Regions from separate parts of the Azospirillum sp. A1-3 genome, predicted to be linked through region 3. Evidence: predicted binding sites of a transcription regulator. Region 3 holds the regulator's gene; each other region holds the start of a gene.
What was found. Region 3 encodes LexA, which represses DNA repair genes until DNA is damaged. Its sites were predicted from a motif close to ATGTTCTANTTTGGTTC; they were not measured.
Positions count from the first base shown of each region.

Region 1: the regulator LexA is predicted to act here: its motif matches at 3,481-3,497, upstream of M5E06_RS00060 (PA0069 family radical SAM protein).
Region 2: the regulator LexA is predicted to act here: its motif matches at 2,758-2,774, upstream of M5E06_RS00870 (Y-family DNA polymerase).

Region 1 covers NZ_JAMSLU010000001.1:12,365-17,765, reverse strand. The annotation lists gene M5E06_RS00075 (tetratricopeptide repeat protein) at 1-533, shown strand, start outside; gene M5E06_RS00070 (MFS transporter) at 540-1,823, shown strand; gene M5E06_RS00065 (hypothetical protein) at 1,929-2,156, shown strand; gene M5E06_RS00060 (PA0069 family radical SAM protein) at 2,363-3,454, opposite strand; gene ahcY (adenosylhomocysteinase) at 3,681-4,979, shown strand; gene M5E06_RS00050 (ATP-binding protein) at 5,053-5,401, opposite strand, start outside.
Region 2 covers NZ_JAMSLU010000001.1:188,207-193,607, forward strand. The annotation lists gene M5E06_RS00850 (GNAT family N-acetyltransferase) at 1-15, opposite strand, end outside; gene M5E06_RS00855 (TAXI family TRAP transporter solute-binding subunit) at 93-1,346, opposite strand; gene M5E06_RS00860 (HupE/UreJ family protein) at 1,535-2,029, opposite strand; gene M5E06_RS00865 (hypothetical protein) at 2,130-2,675, opposite strand; gene M5E06_RS00870 (Y-family DNA polymerase) at 3,027-4,472, shown strand; gene M5E06_RS00875 (acetyl-CoA carboxylase carboxyltransferase subunit alpha) at 4,620-5,401, opposite strand, start outside.
Region 3 covers NZ_JAMSLU010000001.1:940,209-945,609, forward strand. The annotation lists gene M5E06_RS04475 (ComEC/Rec2 family competence protein) at 1-1,325, shown strand, start outside; gene lexA (transcriptional repressor LexA) at 1,446-2,168, opposite strand; gene M5E06_RS04485 (molybdopterin molybdotransferase MoeA) at 2,367-3,596, opposite strand; gene moaC (cyclic pyranopterin monophosphate synthase MoaC) at 3,601-4,104, opposite strand; gene M5E06_RS04495 (GNAT family N-acetyltransferase) at 4,101-4,589, opposite strand; gene trpC (indole-3-glycerol phosphate synthase TrpC) at 4,594-5,397, opposite strand; gene trpD (anthranilate phosphoribosyltransferase) at 5,397-5,401, opposite strand, start outside.

The sequences.
Region 1 (5,401 bases), 930 kb from region 3:
TGTCGGTGTTGCAGCACGCCCGCACCCATCTGGTGAAGCCGGGCGGCGCCATCATCCCGCGCGCCTCCACCGTCTACGCCATGCTGGTGGAGACGCCGGAGCTGGCCCGCATCAATCCGGTGGAGACCATCGACGGTTTCGACATGGGCAGCTTCGACGTCTTCCGCTCCCCCGGCTATCAGCAGATCGACCTCGGCGCCGACGCCCACACCCCGCTGTCCAAGCCCTTCACCGCGCTGGACTTCGACTTCACCCGCAACATGCCGGAGGAGGGCGAGCGGGTGATCGACGTGACCATCGTCACCGCCGGCACCTGCCACGGCGTCGCCTTCTGGTTCGACCTCTTCATGGACGACGAGGTGGTCTACAAGTCGGAAAGCCGCGCCCGCACCAACCACTGGAAGCAGGCGATGACCTTCCTGGAAAAGCCGATCGCGCTGTCGGCCGGCGACCGCCTGCGCATCATCGCCCGCTACGACAACAACCAGATCTCCTTCGGGGTGGACGGGCTGGCGGGGGGCAAGCAGGGGTAAGCGGGCGTGACCGAAGCCACCCCTTCCCGCCGCGCCATCGCCTCCTGGTGTCTCTACGACTGGGCGAATTCGGCCTATAACACCATCATCACCACCTTCGTCTTCGCGGTCTATTTCGCCCGCGGCGTCGTCGGCGATCCCGTCGAGGGCACGGCGCGGTGGAGTGCCGCCATGACCGTGGCCGGCGTCGCCATCGCGGCGCTCAGCCCGCTGCTGGGCGCCATCGCCGACCGGGCCGGGCGGCGCAAGCCGTGGATGGCGCTGTTCACGCTGGTCACCGTCCTGTTCACCGCCGCCCTCTGGTGGGTGCGTCCCGATCCGGCCGACGCCGCCTTCGCGCTCGCCTGCGTGGTCATCGCCACCGTGGCGTTCGAGTTGGCCAACGTCTTCTACAATGCCACCCTGCCGGGGCTGGTGCCGGAGCGGCTGTTCGGCCGGGTGTCGGGCTGGGGCTGGGGCATCGGCTATTTCGGCGGGCTGGCCTGCCTCGTCCTGGCGCTGGTCGGCTTCGTCAAGGCGCCGGCCCCGCTGTTCGGCCTGTTCGGGATGGAGTGGGCCGACTGGGGGCCGCAGGCCAATGTCCGCGCCACCGCTCTGCTGGCCGCCGCCTGGTACGGGCTGTTCGCGCTGCCCTATTTCCTGTGGGTGCCCGACGAGCCGTCCACCGGCCACGGTCTGCTGCGGGCGGCGCGCGAGGGGGTGGCGACGCTGGTCGCCACGCTGCGTCAGGTCCGGCGTTACCGCGAGGTGGCGCGTTTCCTGGTCGCCAGCGCCTTCTACCGCGACGGCATCAACACCATCACCATGTTCGGCGGCATCTTCGCCGCCGGCACCTTCGGCATGAGCTTCGAGGAGATCCTGGTCTTCGCCATCGCGCTCAACGTGGTGGCGGGGGCCGGGGCCATCGGCTTCGCCTGGATGGACGACTGGCTGGGTGCCAAGCCGGTGATCCTGATCGCCCTGGCCGGCATGGGTTTGTGCGGCCTGCCGCTGCTGCTGGCGACCGACCGGCTGTGGTTCTGGGTCTTCGCGCTGGGGCTGGGGCTGTTCTTCGGACCGGCGCAGGCGGCCGGACGGTCGATGATGGCGCGGCTGGCCCCGCCCGGCATGTCGGGCGAGATGTTCGGGCTCTATGGCCTGACCGGCCGCTTCGTCGGTTTCTTCGGGCCGCTGCTGTTCGGGCTGGCGACCCAGGCCTTCGACAGCCAGCGCGCCGGCATGGCGACGGTTCTGGCTTTCTTCGTCATCGGCTTCGGGCTTATGCTGGCCGTTCGCGAACCGGCCCGTTAGAAAAAGGGCCGCGTCAAAGCGCCGCACGTGAGACCATTCGAGGGCAGAGCTGTTACCTTCGTTTTTGCTGCGACGCACAAATGTCGAAGCCGAGGGGCACGGACCATGCTGCACATAAAAGACATCGAAGCCTTCGCCCGCATCAACGAGGCGCTGAACGACGAACCGGCCGAGACCGGGCAGACCGACCACGACACCGCCGCCGCTGCTCCCACTCATCCGGCGCTGGTGATGGCGATGCTGGCGACCGGCCGCCTTCCGCTGTCGGCGCTGTCGTCCTCCGGGCGGAAGACCGCCGACCCGCTGCCGCCCTGGGGCAAGAGCCGGTCCTGACGACATTCCCTCCGTGCGGGAAGCCGCGGAGATGGTGGGCAAGATCGACACGGATTTCACGGATGTGGCGTCCCTGAGCCTCAGCATTCGGGGCAAGCCGGCGCGTCCGCAAGATCAAAAAATCCGTGTCTAAATCCGTGACATCCGTGGAAATGTTGCCCCGGACGCCGCGACCTCCCCAGGCCCCCTGTTCCATCCCCCGCCCCTCACAGCAGCGACAGCTGATCCCCCGCGGCCGGCGGCACCCGGAAGCGGCTGCAGTCGAGCTGCCAGCTCCGATCGCCCAGCCCATGCTTGCGGCAGGCCAGCTTAAAGCGATGGCGCAGCAACTCGGCATAAGGGCCGGTGCCCTTCATCCGCGTGCCGAATCCGGAGCGGTAGAGCGCGCCGTCGCGGCTCTGCCGCATCAGGCTCAGCACGCGGTCGGCGCGGTTGGGCGCGTGGACGCGCAGCCATTCCTCGAACAGACCGGCGATCTCCAGCGGCAGGCGCAACAGGATATAGCTGGCGGCGCTCGCCCCGGCGCCGGACGCCGCCTCCAGGATCGCCTCCAGCTCATGGTCGTTCAGGGCCGGGATCATCGGGCTGGCGAGGACCGCCACCGGCACACCGGCCTCCGACAGAGCGCGGATAGCCTCCAGCCGGCGCGGCGGCGTGCTGGCCCGCGGCTCCATCACGCGGGCGAGGTCTCGGTCCAGCGTGGTGACGGAGAGCGCGACCGACGCCAGCCCTTCCGCCGCCATCGGCGCCAGGATGTCCAGATCGCGCAGCACCAGCGCCGATTTGGTGATGATGCTGACCGGCTGCTTGAAGTCGCGGCAGACCTCCAGCACCCGCCGGGTGATGCCCTCCGTCCGTTCGATGGGCTGGTAGGGATCGGTGTTGGCCCCCAGCGCCAGCGGCCGGCAGTCATAGGATTTCGCCCGCAGCTCCTTCGCCAGCAACTCCGCCGCGTTGCGCTTGGCGAACAGCTTGGTCTCGAAATCCAATCCGGGCGACAGGCCGAGATAGGCATGGGTCGGCCGGGCGAAGCAGTAGATGCAGGCGTGCTCGCACCCCTGATACGGATTCACCGACCGGTCAAAGGGGATGTCGGGCGACTGGTTGCTGGTGATGATCGACTTGGCCGATGCCGGCGAGACGGTGGTGCGGACCGGATCGGACAGCGCCTCGTTCCCGCCCTCGGCATAGCCGGTCCAGCCGTCGTCGGTGAGGACGCGGGTCTCGCGCTCGAACCGCCCGGTGGCGTTGCTGACCGCGCCGCGGCCCTTGATCGGGGATCGCCGTATCTCGTCCATGCCCGCAGCTTAGCCGCGGCAGACAAGAACGTAAAGCGAACAGAAAGGGGTGCGGCCGGTCTTTCGATCACCGGTCTTTCCATCACCCTACCCAACAAACATAAAGATATCTTTATGCTTGCATGGTTCCGATACCGCTGATACACCCTTGGCAAATTACAGCGGCAAGGCCGGGGATTCGAACCGGCCGGCCCGAATCACCACTGCCCACCAGGAGTCATCCCTCATGGCCGCCGAATTCACGGACTACAAGGTCAAGGACATCAGCCTCGCGAACTGGGGCCGCAAGGAGATCACCATCGCCGAGACCGAGATGCCGGGCCTGATGGCCCTGCGGTCGGAATTCGGCGACTCCAAGCCGCTGGCCGGTGCCCGCATCGTCGGCTGCCTGCACATGACCATCCAGACCGCCGTGCTGATCGAGACGCTGACCGCGCTCGGCGCCACCGTGCGCTGGTCGTCCTGCAACATCTTCTCGACCCAGGACCAGGCCGCCGCCGCCATCGCCGCCGCCGGCATCCCGGTCTTCGCCTGGAAGGGCGAGACGGAGGAGGAGTTCTGGTGGTGCATCGAGCAGACCCTGCGCGGTCCGGACGGCTGGACCCCGAACATGATCCTCGACGATGGCGGCGACGTCACCCAGATCATGCACGACAAGTATCCGGAGATGCTGAACGACGTCCGCGGCCTGTCGGAAGAGACCACCACCGGCGTCCACCGTCTCTATGAGATGATGAAGAAGGGCACGCTGAAGGTTCCGGCCATCAACGTGAACGACAGCGTCACCAAGTCGAAGTTCGACAACCTCTATGGCTGCCGCGAGTCGCTGGTCGACGGCATCAAGCGCGCCACCGACGTCATGGTCGCCGGCAAGGTCGCCGTGGTCGCCGGCTATGGCGACGTGGGCAAGGGCTCGGCCGCCTCGCTGCGTTCGCAGGGCGCCCGCGTCATGGTGACGGAGATCGACCCGATCAACGCGCTCCAGGCCGCGATGGAAGGCTATCAGGTCATCACCATGGACGAGGCCGCTCCGCTGGGCGACATCTTCGTCACGGCGACCGGCAACGTCGACGTCATCACGCTCGACCACATGCGGGCCATGAAGGACCGCGCCATCGTCTGCAACATCGGCCACTTCGACAGCGAGATCCAGATCGACGCCCTGCGCAATCTGGTCTGGGAAGAGGTCAAGCCGCAGGTCGACGAGGTCGTGTTCCCCGACGGCAAGCGCCTGATCGTCCTGGCCCAGGGCCGTCTGGTCAACCTGGGCTGCGCCACCGGCCACCCCAGCTTCGTGATGAGCGCCAGCTTCACCAACCAGGTGCTGGCCCAGATCGAGCTGTGGACCAACGCCGCCAACTACGAGAACAAGGTCTACGTCCTGCCCAAGCACCTGGACGAGAAGGTGGCCCGCCTGCATCTGGAAAAGATCGGCGCCAAGCTGACCGTCCTCAGCGACAAGCAGGCCGAATACATCGGCGTCAACGCCGCCGGCCCGTACAAGCCGGACCACTACCGCTACTAAGCGGTTGCTGGTTGATTGAGAAAGAAGGGCCGTCCCGTCGGGGCGGCCCTTTTTCTTTGCGTTACCTGGGAGATCAGAGTGGCAGCGTCACCGTCGCGCGCAACCCGCCCTCGTCGCGGTTCGCCAGGGTCACGTCGCCACCATGGCCGCGGATGATGCTACGGGCGGTCGACAGGCCCAGGCCGACGCCGCCGGTATCGCGGGAGCGGGAGCGCTCCAACCGGTAGAAGGGGGCGAAGACCTTCTCGAACTCCGCTTCCGGGATACCGGGGCCGTCATCGTCGATGTGGATGAGCGCTTGAGCGTTGGCGCCGTCGGCGCCGGTCTCCAGCCGGACGGTGAAGCCGCCGCCATACTTGATGGCGTTGTCCATCAGGTTGGCCAGCGCCCGGCGCAGCGCCACCGGGCGGCCTTCCGCCACC
Region 2 (5,401 bases), 750 kb from region 3:
GATCCTGAGGATCAACCGGATCTCCGGTCAGAGTATTCCACCGCCGGGGCGTCCGGGAACGGTCCTTTCGTCCTGTCCGGAAAATGGAGCGTTCAGCGCGTCGCCTTGTCCCCGGCCGCCTTCCCGGTGGCGGTCTTTTCGGCCGGGGCCTTCTCGGCAGAGGACTTCTCGGAAGGGGGCTTCTCGGCGGGAGGCGTGTCGGCGGGGGGCTTCCCGTTCGCGGCCTTCTCGCCGCCGGCGGGGGTCGCGTCCGTGCCGGTCCCGCCGGTGGGCGCCCGTGCCGGTTCGTTGGCGGCGTTGCCGAGCAGGCCGGCCTCGCGGTAAAAGCGCTCCGCCCCCGGATGCAGGGGAACCGAGACGTTGGCGACCGCACGGGCGGGATCGAAGTTGCGGCCCTGCGGGTGGCCTTCGGCCAGGACGCGGCGGGTGTTCTCGTGCCACAGCGCGCGGACGATGCCATAGATCAGGTCGGGATCGCGGTCGGCGCGGGTCAGCAGCTCCGCCCCCAGGCTGAGCGTCGGGGTGGGGGCGCTGCCGGGGTAGGCGTTGGCGGGGATCTCATGCTCGATGTAGAAGCGCTGAGTCCGCAGCAGCCGGTCGGCGGGCTCGCCGTCCAGCGGCACCAGCCGGATCGGCACCCGCGCCGCCACGTCGGCGACCGCCGCCACCGGATAGCCGCCGACCATGAAGAAACCGTCAAGCTCGCCCTTCGCCAGCCGGTCGGCCGCCATGCCGGGCTTCAGGTAGAGCGGCGTGATCGTGCTTTCCGACAAACCGTAGGCGTCCAGGATCAGCCGCGCCTCCACCAGCGTGCCGGAACCCTCCTCGCCCAGCGAGATGCTGCGGCCCTTCAGGTCGGCCATGCGGTCGATGAAGCCGTCGGAGCGGACGACGACCTGGATCGCCTCCGCATAGAGCATGCCGAGCGAGCGCAGTTCGGCGAACGGGCGCTTGCCGGTGAAGCTGCCGGTGCCGCTGTAGGCCCAATAGGCGACATCGGCCTGGGCGAATCCGGCCTCCACCGTGCCGGCGCGCAGCATCTCGACATTGTCGACCGAGCCGTTGCTGGCCTGCGCCACCACGATCAGGCCGGGAATCCCGCAGCTTCCCCCCTTGTCGCAGGGGCGGGAGCCCGGCGGGTTGGAGATGGCGTTGGCGATCAGCCCACCGATCGGAAAATAGGTGCCGGCGGTGGTGCCGGTGCCGATGCGGAAATAGCGCAGATCCTGCGCCATGGCCGGCCTGCCCGACAGAACGCTTCCCAGCAACGGCGCCAGCGCCACCCCTCCCATCAGGCCGCCCAGCAGGCGGCGGCGGGTCAGGGTGAGCATCTGGGAGGTGGACATGTCGGGACTGTCCCGAAGTCCCGGTGAAGGGAGCCCCGGCGGGGTAAGGCAGGCTTTGGCGACTGCGCGGGGCACCGGGGCGTTCCGTTCGTCTGGCCCGTTGGTCCCGGAAGGGAGGGGCGGGGCGGGAAGGAGGGGCGTGTCCTCAAAGATTTCCGCGCAACCCCGTCATTTCAAGGCGCAACCGGTCAAATCACGCCGACGAGGTCAAGAACGCCGGCGACTGCTACCGCACCGCCACACAGCCGCACCGCGCGCTCCGACTCGGCCTGCGTCACCGCGACCGACAGCCCCAGCCCGCCGCAGGCGACCAGCATCAGCCCGGCGGCGAAACCGGCCCAATAGAGCGGCGGTCCCTGGTGGGCATGGCCGTGGAACACGGCGGCGACCGCGGCGATCAGCACCGCCAGCACGGCAGGCGCCCGCACCCCCAGCGCCACCAGCGACCCGACCACCAGCAGCGAGGCGGCCAGTCCCGGTCCGGCATAGGGCAGCCGAACCCCCATCTGCGCGGCGAAGCCCGCCGCCAGCGCGGCGGTCACTGCGGCGGCCGGAACCTGCCACACCGCGGTGCCGCCGGCCTGTCCCGCCCACATGCCGATGCCGAGGATGCCCAGCAGATGCTGCAGCACCCACACCGGCGTGGTCAGCCCGGTGCCGAAGGCCCCCGTCAGCGTCGTCATGCGCCCGCATTCCCCATCCCGTTTCGCTCCGGCAGCCGGTATGGCGGCTGAGGCGGGGCGGGGTCAAGCGGTCAGGCTCCAGGTCGGGGAGGGGAGAAGGCTACCGCGCCAGCGGGTCGCCCCACTGTCGCAAGTCGTTCTCGCGCTTCATCAGATCGCGCTGGCCCAGCGGATCGAGCCGTCCCATGGCGTCGTCGGTGCGCATGCGGTCGACCTCCGGCCGGATCAGGTCACGCTTGAAGGCGTCGGTGGCGCTCTGGGACGAGGGCGGCGGCGGCACCGGGATCGGGCGCGGCGGCTGGGGCAGGACGGCCGGGTCGGGCGGGGGCGACGAACTGCCGCGGCGGCGCTTGAGCGGCGGCCGGTCGGTGCCGTCCGAGTCGCGGCGTGCCTGCGGCTCTTCGGCCTGCCGGGCCTGGGCCTGGGGAGCGGGCTTCGAGTCGGCGCGCGACTGCTCCGCCTGGATCTGGCTCCAGGTCCGCCGCTCCCCGCCGCCGGGAATCACCGTCTGCTCGTGGATCGGCGGAAATGCCTGGGCACGGCCGGGCATGTCGTCGCGCAGGTCTGGTGGCGCACAGGCACCGGCCGCCAGCAGGAGAACGAGCGGAGCCAGACGATTGGCGAGGGACGGGAGATGTGGGGTCATTGATTGAATGTCGGCACTGCTGATCGTTTCGGCAAGATGACCCCAAAGGAGGGACTCCCCTTGCGGCCAAGCCAGCGCTAGAGTGTTCTTTGTTTGTTCTGAATCGTTGGGTTCCGTATGACACGCCCCCCTCCCCACCCGCCTTTATCTCCCTCTCCCCCCCGGGGAGAGGGTCGGGGTGAGGGGGATGCGCGGCGAGACCTGCCGAGAATCCTCACCGCGCACCCCCCTCACCCTAACCCTCTCCCCGGGGGGGAGAGGGGATCTCAAGGCGGGGGGGCGGAGAGAACCCGTCGCCGCATCCTCGCCCTGTGGCTGCCCCGCCTGCCGACTGACGCGCGGGAGCGGCTCATGCCACCGGATCTGCGCGCGCGTCCTCTGGCCCTGCTGCGGACGGAGCGCCAGCGGCGGATGGTGGTGGCGGTCAACCGGGCGGCGGCGGTGCTGGGCATCACTCCCGGCCACACGCTCAGCGATGCCCGCGCGCTGGAACCGGCGCTGGAGGTGGCGGAGGCGACGCCGGAAGCCGATTCGGCCCTGCTCGGCCGCATCGCCGACTGGGCGCGGCGTTACAGCCCCTGGACCGCGGCGGACGAGCCGGACGGGGTGGTGATCGACATCACCGGCTGTGCCCATCTGTTCGGCGGCGAGCAGGCGCTGGCCGCCGATCTCACCGGCCGGCTGCGCGCCGCCGGCTTCGCCGCCCGCGCCGCCATCGCCGACACCCCCGCCGCCGCCTGGGGGCTGGTGCGGTTCGGCAATTCGGAAGAACGGCGGCGGGAGGCGCTGGACGGCCTGCCGCTCGCCGCTCTGCGCTTGGCCTCGGAGATGGTGGAGGGGTTGCATGCGCTGGGTCTGCGCCGGATCGGCGACCTGCACGCCATGCCGCGGGCGGGGCTGGCGGCAAGGTTCGGGGGCAGGTTGCTGCAACGTTACGATCAGGCCTTCGGCCGGCTGGACGAGCCGATCTCGCCGCGCCGGCCGGTGCCGGACCATCGCGAGCGCCTGACCTTCGCCGAACCGATCGCCACACCCGAATCGATCGCCGGAGCGTTGCGCCATCTGCTGGGGCGGCTGTGCAAGGGACTGGAGGCGGCGGGGCAGGGGGCGCGCCGGCTGCGGTTGGACGCCCACCGCACCGACCAGCGGGTGGATGACGAGCCGCAGAGCCTGACGCTCGGCACCAGCCGCCCGACCCGCGACCCGGCGGCGCTGGCCCGGCTGTTCGCTCCGTTGCTGGAGCGGATCGAGCCGGGGCCAGGGCTGGAAACGCTGGTGCTGTCGGCGACGGAGATCGGGCCGCTGTCGGCCGTGCAGACCGGCATGGATGGGGAGGAGGTTGACGGTGGATTGGCAGAACTGGTGGACCGGTTGACTCTGCGGCTGGGGGAACGGGCGGTGCTGCGGCTGGTGCCGCGGGAAAGCTGGCTGCCGGAACGCTGCGTGGCGCCGCATCCGCCGCTGGAGAGTTTGCCGCCGCCGAAGCCCTGGCCGGCGGGACAGCCGCGCCCGTTGCGCCTGCTGACCCCGCCCGAGCCGGTGGAGGCCACCGCCCCGCTGCCCGACGACCCGCCGCTGCAATTCGTCTGGCGCGGCGTGCGCCACCGCGTCAGCCGGGCCGAGGGGCCGGAGCGGATCGAATGCGAATGGTGGCGTGGGGAAGGATCGCTGGGGCTGGCCGTGCGCGATTACTACCGCGTGGAGGATGGCGACGGCCGCCGCTTCTGGCTGTTCAGGGCCGGGCTGTATCGGCCGGGGGAGACCCCGCGCTGGTTTCTGCACGGGTTTTTGGGGTGAGGTGCAATTGCCCCCTCCCTAACCCTCCCCCTCTTCGAGGGAGAGGGGACTGCCGCCGCTTCGGCAGCTACGTCACGCCGCAAAGCTCCTGCCCCCTCCACCGCCGAAGGCGGGGGAGGGATGGGGAGGGGGCAAACAGGCGAGGTCTTACCCCAGCCCCTTCTGCCCCATCTCCAGGAACTTCTCGCGGCGCTTGGCGCGCAGGGTGGCGCCGTCCAGGCCGTCCAACTCGCCCAGCGACTCCTCGATGCAGTCGCCCAGCTTCTTGATTGTCTCGGCCGGGTCGCGGTGGGCGCCGCCGATCGGCTCGCTCACCACATGGTCGATGACGCCCAGTTCCTTCAGGTCCTGGCTGATCAGGCGCAGCGCAATGGCCGCCTCGCCCGCCATGTCGGAGCTGCGCCACAGGATCGACGCGCAGCCTTCCGGCGAGATCACCGAATAGATGGCGTGTTCCAGCATCAGCACGCGGTCGGCGGTGGCGATCGCGATGGCGCCGCCCGAGCCGCCCTCGCCGATCACCGAGGCGACCATCGGCACGTTCAGCCGCAGGCAGCGCTCGATGCTCTTGGCGATGGCCTCGGCCTGGCCGCGCTCCTCCGCCTGGACGCCGGGGAAGGCGCCGGCGGTGTCGACCAGCGAGACGACCGGCAGCTTGAAGCGGTCGGCCAGATCCATCAGGCGCTGGGCCTTGCGGTAGCCTTCCGGCTTCGCCATCCCGAAATTGTGGCGGACGCGCGATTCGGTGTCGTTGCCCTTTTCCTGGCCGATCACCACCACCGAGCGGCCGCGGAAGCGACCCAGCCCGCCGATGACCGCGCGGTCCTCGGCGAAATGGCGGTCGCCGGCCAGCGGCGTGAAGTCCTCGATCAGGCCGTTCACATAGTCCAGGCAGTGCGGCCGATTGGGGTGGCGGGCCACCTGAACCT
Region 3 (5,401 bases):
TGGATGATTTCCGCAACAGCGGGCTGGCGCATCTTCTGTCGATTTCCGGCCTGCATGTCGGCATCGCGGCTGGCATCCTGTTTTATGTGGTGCGGGCGCTGATGGCGGCGGTGCCCTATATCGCGCTGCGATGGCCGATCAAGAAGATCGCGGCTTTGTTCGGGATTGTGTCGGCGCTCGCCTATACGCTGCTGGTCGGGGCGCCGCTGCCGACGGTGCGGTCGGTGCTGATGACCGGGATGGTGATGGGGGCGATCATGCTGGACCGCCATCCGCTGAGCATGCGGCTGGTCGCCTTCGCCGGGCTGGTCACCATCGCCATGGACCCGGAGGGGATGCTGGGACCCAGCTTCCAGATGTCATTCGCCGCGGTGGTGGCGCTGATCGCGGCGTTCGAGCGTGGCAGTGTCAAGCTGGCGGAATGGCGACGCGACGCGGGATGGCTTGTGCGCGGGCTGTTCTATGTCGGCGGAATCCTGCTGACCAGCGTGGTGGCGACGCTGGCGACCTTGCCGTTCTCGCTCTTCCATTTTCAGCAGATCGCCTTTTATGGCGTGCTGTCGAATCTGATCGCGATTCCCATCACGTCCTTCTGGGTCATGCCGTGGAGCCTGATCGCCTACGCGCTGCTGCCCATCGGGCTGGAGGCGCCGGCGCTGATCGCCATGAACTGGGGTGACCGGGCGGTGATCTGGACCGCGGAGTTCTTCGGCCGGTTGCCCTGGGCATCGCTGACGGTGCCGGCGATGCCGGTGGAGGGGTTCGCCGCGCTGGTGGCGGGCGGGCTCTGGCTGTGTGTGTGGACGCGGCGGTGGCGCTGGTTGGGGATGCTGCCGATCCTGGCGGGGTTGGCCTCGCCGATGCTGGTCGAACGGCCGGATGTGCTGGTGGCGGGGGACGGGACGGTGGTGGCGGTGAGGCTGCCGGACGGGCGGCTCAGTGGCTCGGGCAAGGGCGGCGGGCGGCTGACCGAGACCTGGAGGGAACGCGATGGGGAGCGGACAGCGGCGGAGCCCTGGCCGGCGGCGGGCGGATGGAGCGAGGGCGGGCGGTCGCTGAGTTGCGATGCGCTGGGGTGCTTGTATCGCGTGCGTGGGAAGACGCTGGCATTGCCGCGGCTGCCGGACGCGCTGGACGAGGATTGTGGCGCGGCGGATGCGGTGGTGACGGCGGCGGTAGCGCGCGGGTGCCGGGCCGGAGTGGTGATCGACCGGTGGGCGCTGCGGCAAGAAGGGGCGCATACGCTGACGGTGACGGCCGGGGGTGTCCGGGTGGAGACGGTGCGGGGGCTTAGGGGGGATCGGCCTTGGACCGGGGGGAGGTGAGAGGCGCTGTTACCCCCACCCTAACCCTCCCCCGCTTCGCGGGAGAGGGAACTCCGCTGCGCCGCCACTCGCTCCCTCTCCCACCGAAGGTGGGGGAGGGTTGGGGAGGGGGCAACGGCCTCAGTACTTGCGGACCAGGCCGACCAGCTTGCCCTGCACGCGGACGCGGTCGGCGCCGAAGATGCGGGTTTCGTAGGCGGCGTTGGCGGGTTCCAGGGCCACCGTGTTGCCCTTGCGGCGCAGACGCTTCAGCGTCACCTCGCCTTCATCGACCAGGGCGACGACGATGGTGCCGTTCTCCGCCGCGTCGCAGCGCTGGATGATGATGGTGTCGTGGTCGAGGATGCCGGCCTCGATCATCGAATCGCCGGAAACCTCCAGCGCGTAATGGTCGCCGGCGGTCAGCATCGAGACGGGGACGTCGACGAAGGCGCTGTTGTCGCGCAGGGCTTCGATCGGCGTGCCGGCGGCGATGCGGCCGTAGAGCGGGAGCTGAACCGTCTCGTTGGCGGCGGCCGGGGTCGGGGCGGGCGGAGCGGCGTCGCGGCCGGCGAAGACGAAATCGCCCTTGATGACGTTGGGCTGGAACTTCGGCTTGGCGGCGGCGCGGCTGCGGGCGGCGTCCAGGCCTTCCGGCAGGCGAAGAACTTCGAGCGCACGGGCACGGTGGGGCAGGCGGCGGATGAAGCCGCGTTCCTCAAGTCCGGTGATGAGGCGATGGATGCCCGACTTGGACTTCAGCCCCAGGGCGTCCTTCATCTCGTCGAACGACGGCGAGACACCGCCCTGGCCGAGCCGTTCGTGGATGAACAGCAGCAATTCGTGCTGCTTGCGCGTGAGCATGGATGCCTCCCGGCCGTCGCCAGACTGAAGATGGAACAAAAACCAAACGTTGCCTCCATGTTCTAGTTTGGTTCCTGCCGCGCGTCAAGCCCCCCATCGGCTTCTTTTAGAACTTGAACGGAACATTTGGAACAGCGTGAAACAGTTTTCGGGATGCTGTTCAACTGTTCCATCCGCCGTCCGGGGGGTGTCCCAAGTCTAGATGCTGAGCGCTCCATCGGTCAGGGGAAGCACGGTCACCATGGCCCCGGCCGGCTCGGGGTCGGCGTTGGGTGGGCGGGGGATCAGGCAATCGGCCTGGGCGTAGAGCGTGGTGATGGCGCTGTCCTGCCGAGCGAAGGGGGTGACGGTCAGGACGCCGTCGGGGCCGGCGGCAAGCGTCGCGCGGAGATACTCCTCCCGCCGGTCGTTGGCCTTCAGCGCGGTGGTCAGGCGGGCGCGCAGCGGCAGGCGGTCGTCCTCGGGCGGCAGACCCTGCAGCAGGCGCAGGATCGGGCGCAGGAACAGCACGCCGGTGACGCCGGTGGACACCGGATTGCCGGGCAGACCCAGCAGCGGCACCGATCCGGCGCGGCCGAACATCAGCGCCTTGCCCGGCCGCATCGCCACGGTCTGCACCTCCAGCGCCACGCCGCGTTCGGCCAGCACGTCGCGCACGAGGTCGTATTCGCCATGGGCGGCACCGCCGGTGGTGACCAGCAGGTCGCACCCTGCGGCCCCCTTCGCCAAGGCCGCCACACTCTCCGGCGTATCCTTGGCAATTCCCAGATTGTGGGCGAGGCCGCCCTGGGCGGTGACGAGGGCGCAGAGGCCGAGCGCGTTGGTGCTGACGATCTGGCTCGGCCCCAGCGGGTCGCCGGGCAGGGCGATCTCGTCGCCGGTGGCGAGGATGGCGATGCGCGGCCGGCGATGGACCGAGAGCCAGGGGACATTGCCGCCGGCGGCCAGCGCGATGTCACGGGCAGTCAGGCGGCGGCCCTTCGGCAGAAGCTCCTGACCGAGGGTGAAGTCGAAGCCCGCCTCGCGGACGAAGCGGCCGACGACTACGGCGCGGCCGATCTGCACAGTGGCGTCGTCGGCGCTGCAATCCTCCTGCATCACCACGGCATCGGTGCCGTCGGGCAGGGGCGCGCCGGTGAAGATGCGCGCCGCCTCACCAGGGCCGACGGGGCCGTCGAAGGCATGGCCGGCGGAGGATTCGCCGATGCGGCGCAGGGGAACGGGCGTGTCGGCGGTCGCGGCGGCGATGTCGGCGGCGCGCACCGCCCAGCCGTCCATGGCGGCGGCGTGGAAGGGCGGCTGGGTCAGCCGGGCAATCACCGGTTCGGCCAGCACGCGGCCCAGCGCGTCGGGCAGGGCGACGGTCTCCGCCGGCAGAGGGGCGAAGGCCGACAGGATGCGGGCGCGCGCCTCGGCGACGGAGATCATCGGATTACGCTCCTGCGGATGGGCTGGCGGTGGAGGACGCGCCCCATTTGCCGCTCTTGCCGCCGGCCTTGTGCAGCAGGCGGACGTCGGTGATGGTCATGCCGCGGTCAACCGCCTTGCACATGTCGTAAACGGTCAGCGCCGCGACGGTGACGGCGGTCAGCGCCTCCATCTCCACGCCGGTCTGGCCCTTCAGCTTGCAGGTGGCGGTCACGTCCACGGCGTTGCGGGCGGGATCGCAGGAGAGGTCGACCTTGACCGAGGTCAGCATCAGCGGGTGGCACAGCGGGATCAGGTCCGGCGTGCGCTTCGCCCCCATGATGCCGGCCAGTCGGGCGACCGACAGAACGTCGCCCTTCTTCACCCCGCCCTGCATGATGAGCGCCAGGGTTTCCGGCTGCATCAGCACGGTGGCGGCTGCGGTGGCAGTGCGTTCGGTTTCCGCCTTGTCGGAGACGTCGACCATCACCGCCTTGCCCTCGGCATCGAAATGGGTGAAGCCGGTCATCGCACGGTCTCCAAAAGCGGTTTTTCCATGAAGACGCTGACGCCGTTGTCTTCGTAACAGGCATAGGGGCCACGGTCGGTGAAGCCGGCCTTGCGGTAGAGCGCCAGCGCCTCGTGCTGGTGGATGCCGGATTCGAGCAGCAGGGCGGTCAGCCCCTCGGCCCGTGCCTGCTCCTCCAGCCGGGCGAGCAGGCGGTCGCCGATGCGGAGGCCGCGGGCGGCGGGATCGACATACATGCGCTTGACCTCGCCATAGCCGGTCGGGCCATCACCCGAATGATCGACGCGGAGCGCGGCACAGCCAACCGGAACGCCGTCCTTGCGGGCGACGAAGAAGCGCACGTCCGGTGCCTCCAGCTCTCCGATGTCGAGCAGATGGCAGGTGTCCGCCGGATAGAGGTCCAGCAGATAGCGGTCGAGCGCGGCGACCAGCGCGATCACCTCGTCCTGACGCGGACTCTCCGTGGCGATGGCGACATCTGCCATTGCGTCACACCGGCGCCAGCAGGGCGCGGGTGGCGGCGGTCACGTCGGCCTGCCGCATCAGCGATTCGCCGACCAGGAAGCAGCGCGCCCCGACCTTCGCCATGCGGGCGAGATCAGCAGGGGTGTAGAGGCCGCTTTCCGCCACCAGCATGCGGTCGGCCGGGACATTGGCCGCCAGTTCCTCCGTCGTCGCGATGTCGACGGCGAGCGTCTTGAGGTTGCGGTTGTTGACGCCGAGCAGCGGCGTCTTCAGCAGCAGCGCGCGGTCCAGCTCGGCGCGGTCATGCACCTCGACCAGCACGTCCAGACCTTGGGATATCGCGGCATCCTCGATCTCCGCCGCCTGGGCGTCGGACAGCGAGGCCATGATGATGAGGATGCAGTCGGCACCCAGCGCGCGGGCCTCCACGATCTGATAGGGATCGACCATGAAGTCCTTGCGCAGCACCGGCAGGTCCACCGCGGCGCGGGCGGCGACGAGATACTCGTCCTTGCCCTGGAAATAGGGCTCGTCGGTCAGCACCGACAGGCAGGTCGCCCCGCCCTCGCGATAGGCGCGGGCCAGCGCCGGCGGGTCGAAATCGGCGCGGATCAGGCCCTTGGACGGGCTGGCCTTCTTGATCTCGGCGATCAGCCCGTAGCGGCCGGCCTCCACCGCGGCGCCGAGCGCCCGGATGAAGCCGCGCGGCGGGTTGGTCTCATTGGCGGCCTTCGCGGCGGCCTCCACCTCCGACAGCGGGCGGGCGGCCTTGCGGGAGGCGACCAGCGCGCGCTTGTCGTCGTTGATGCGGGTCAGAACGTCGCTCATCAGG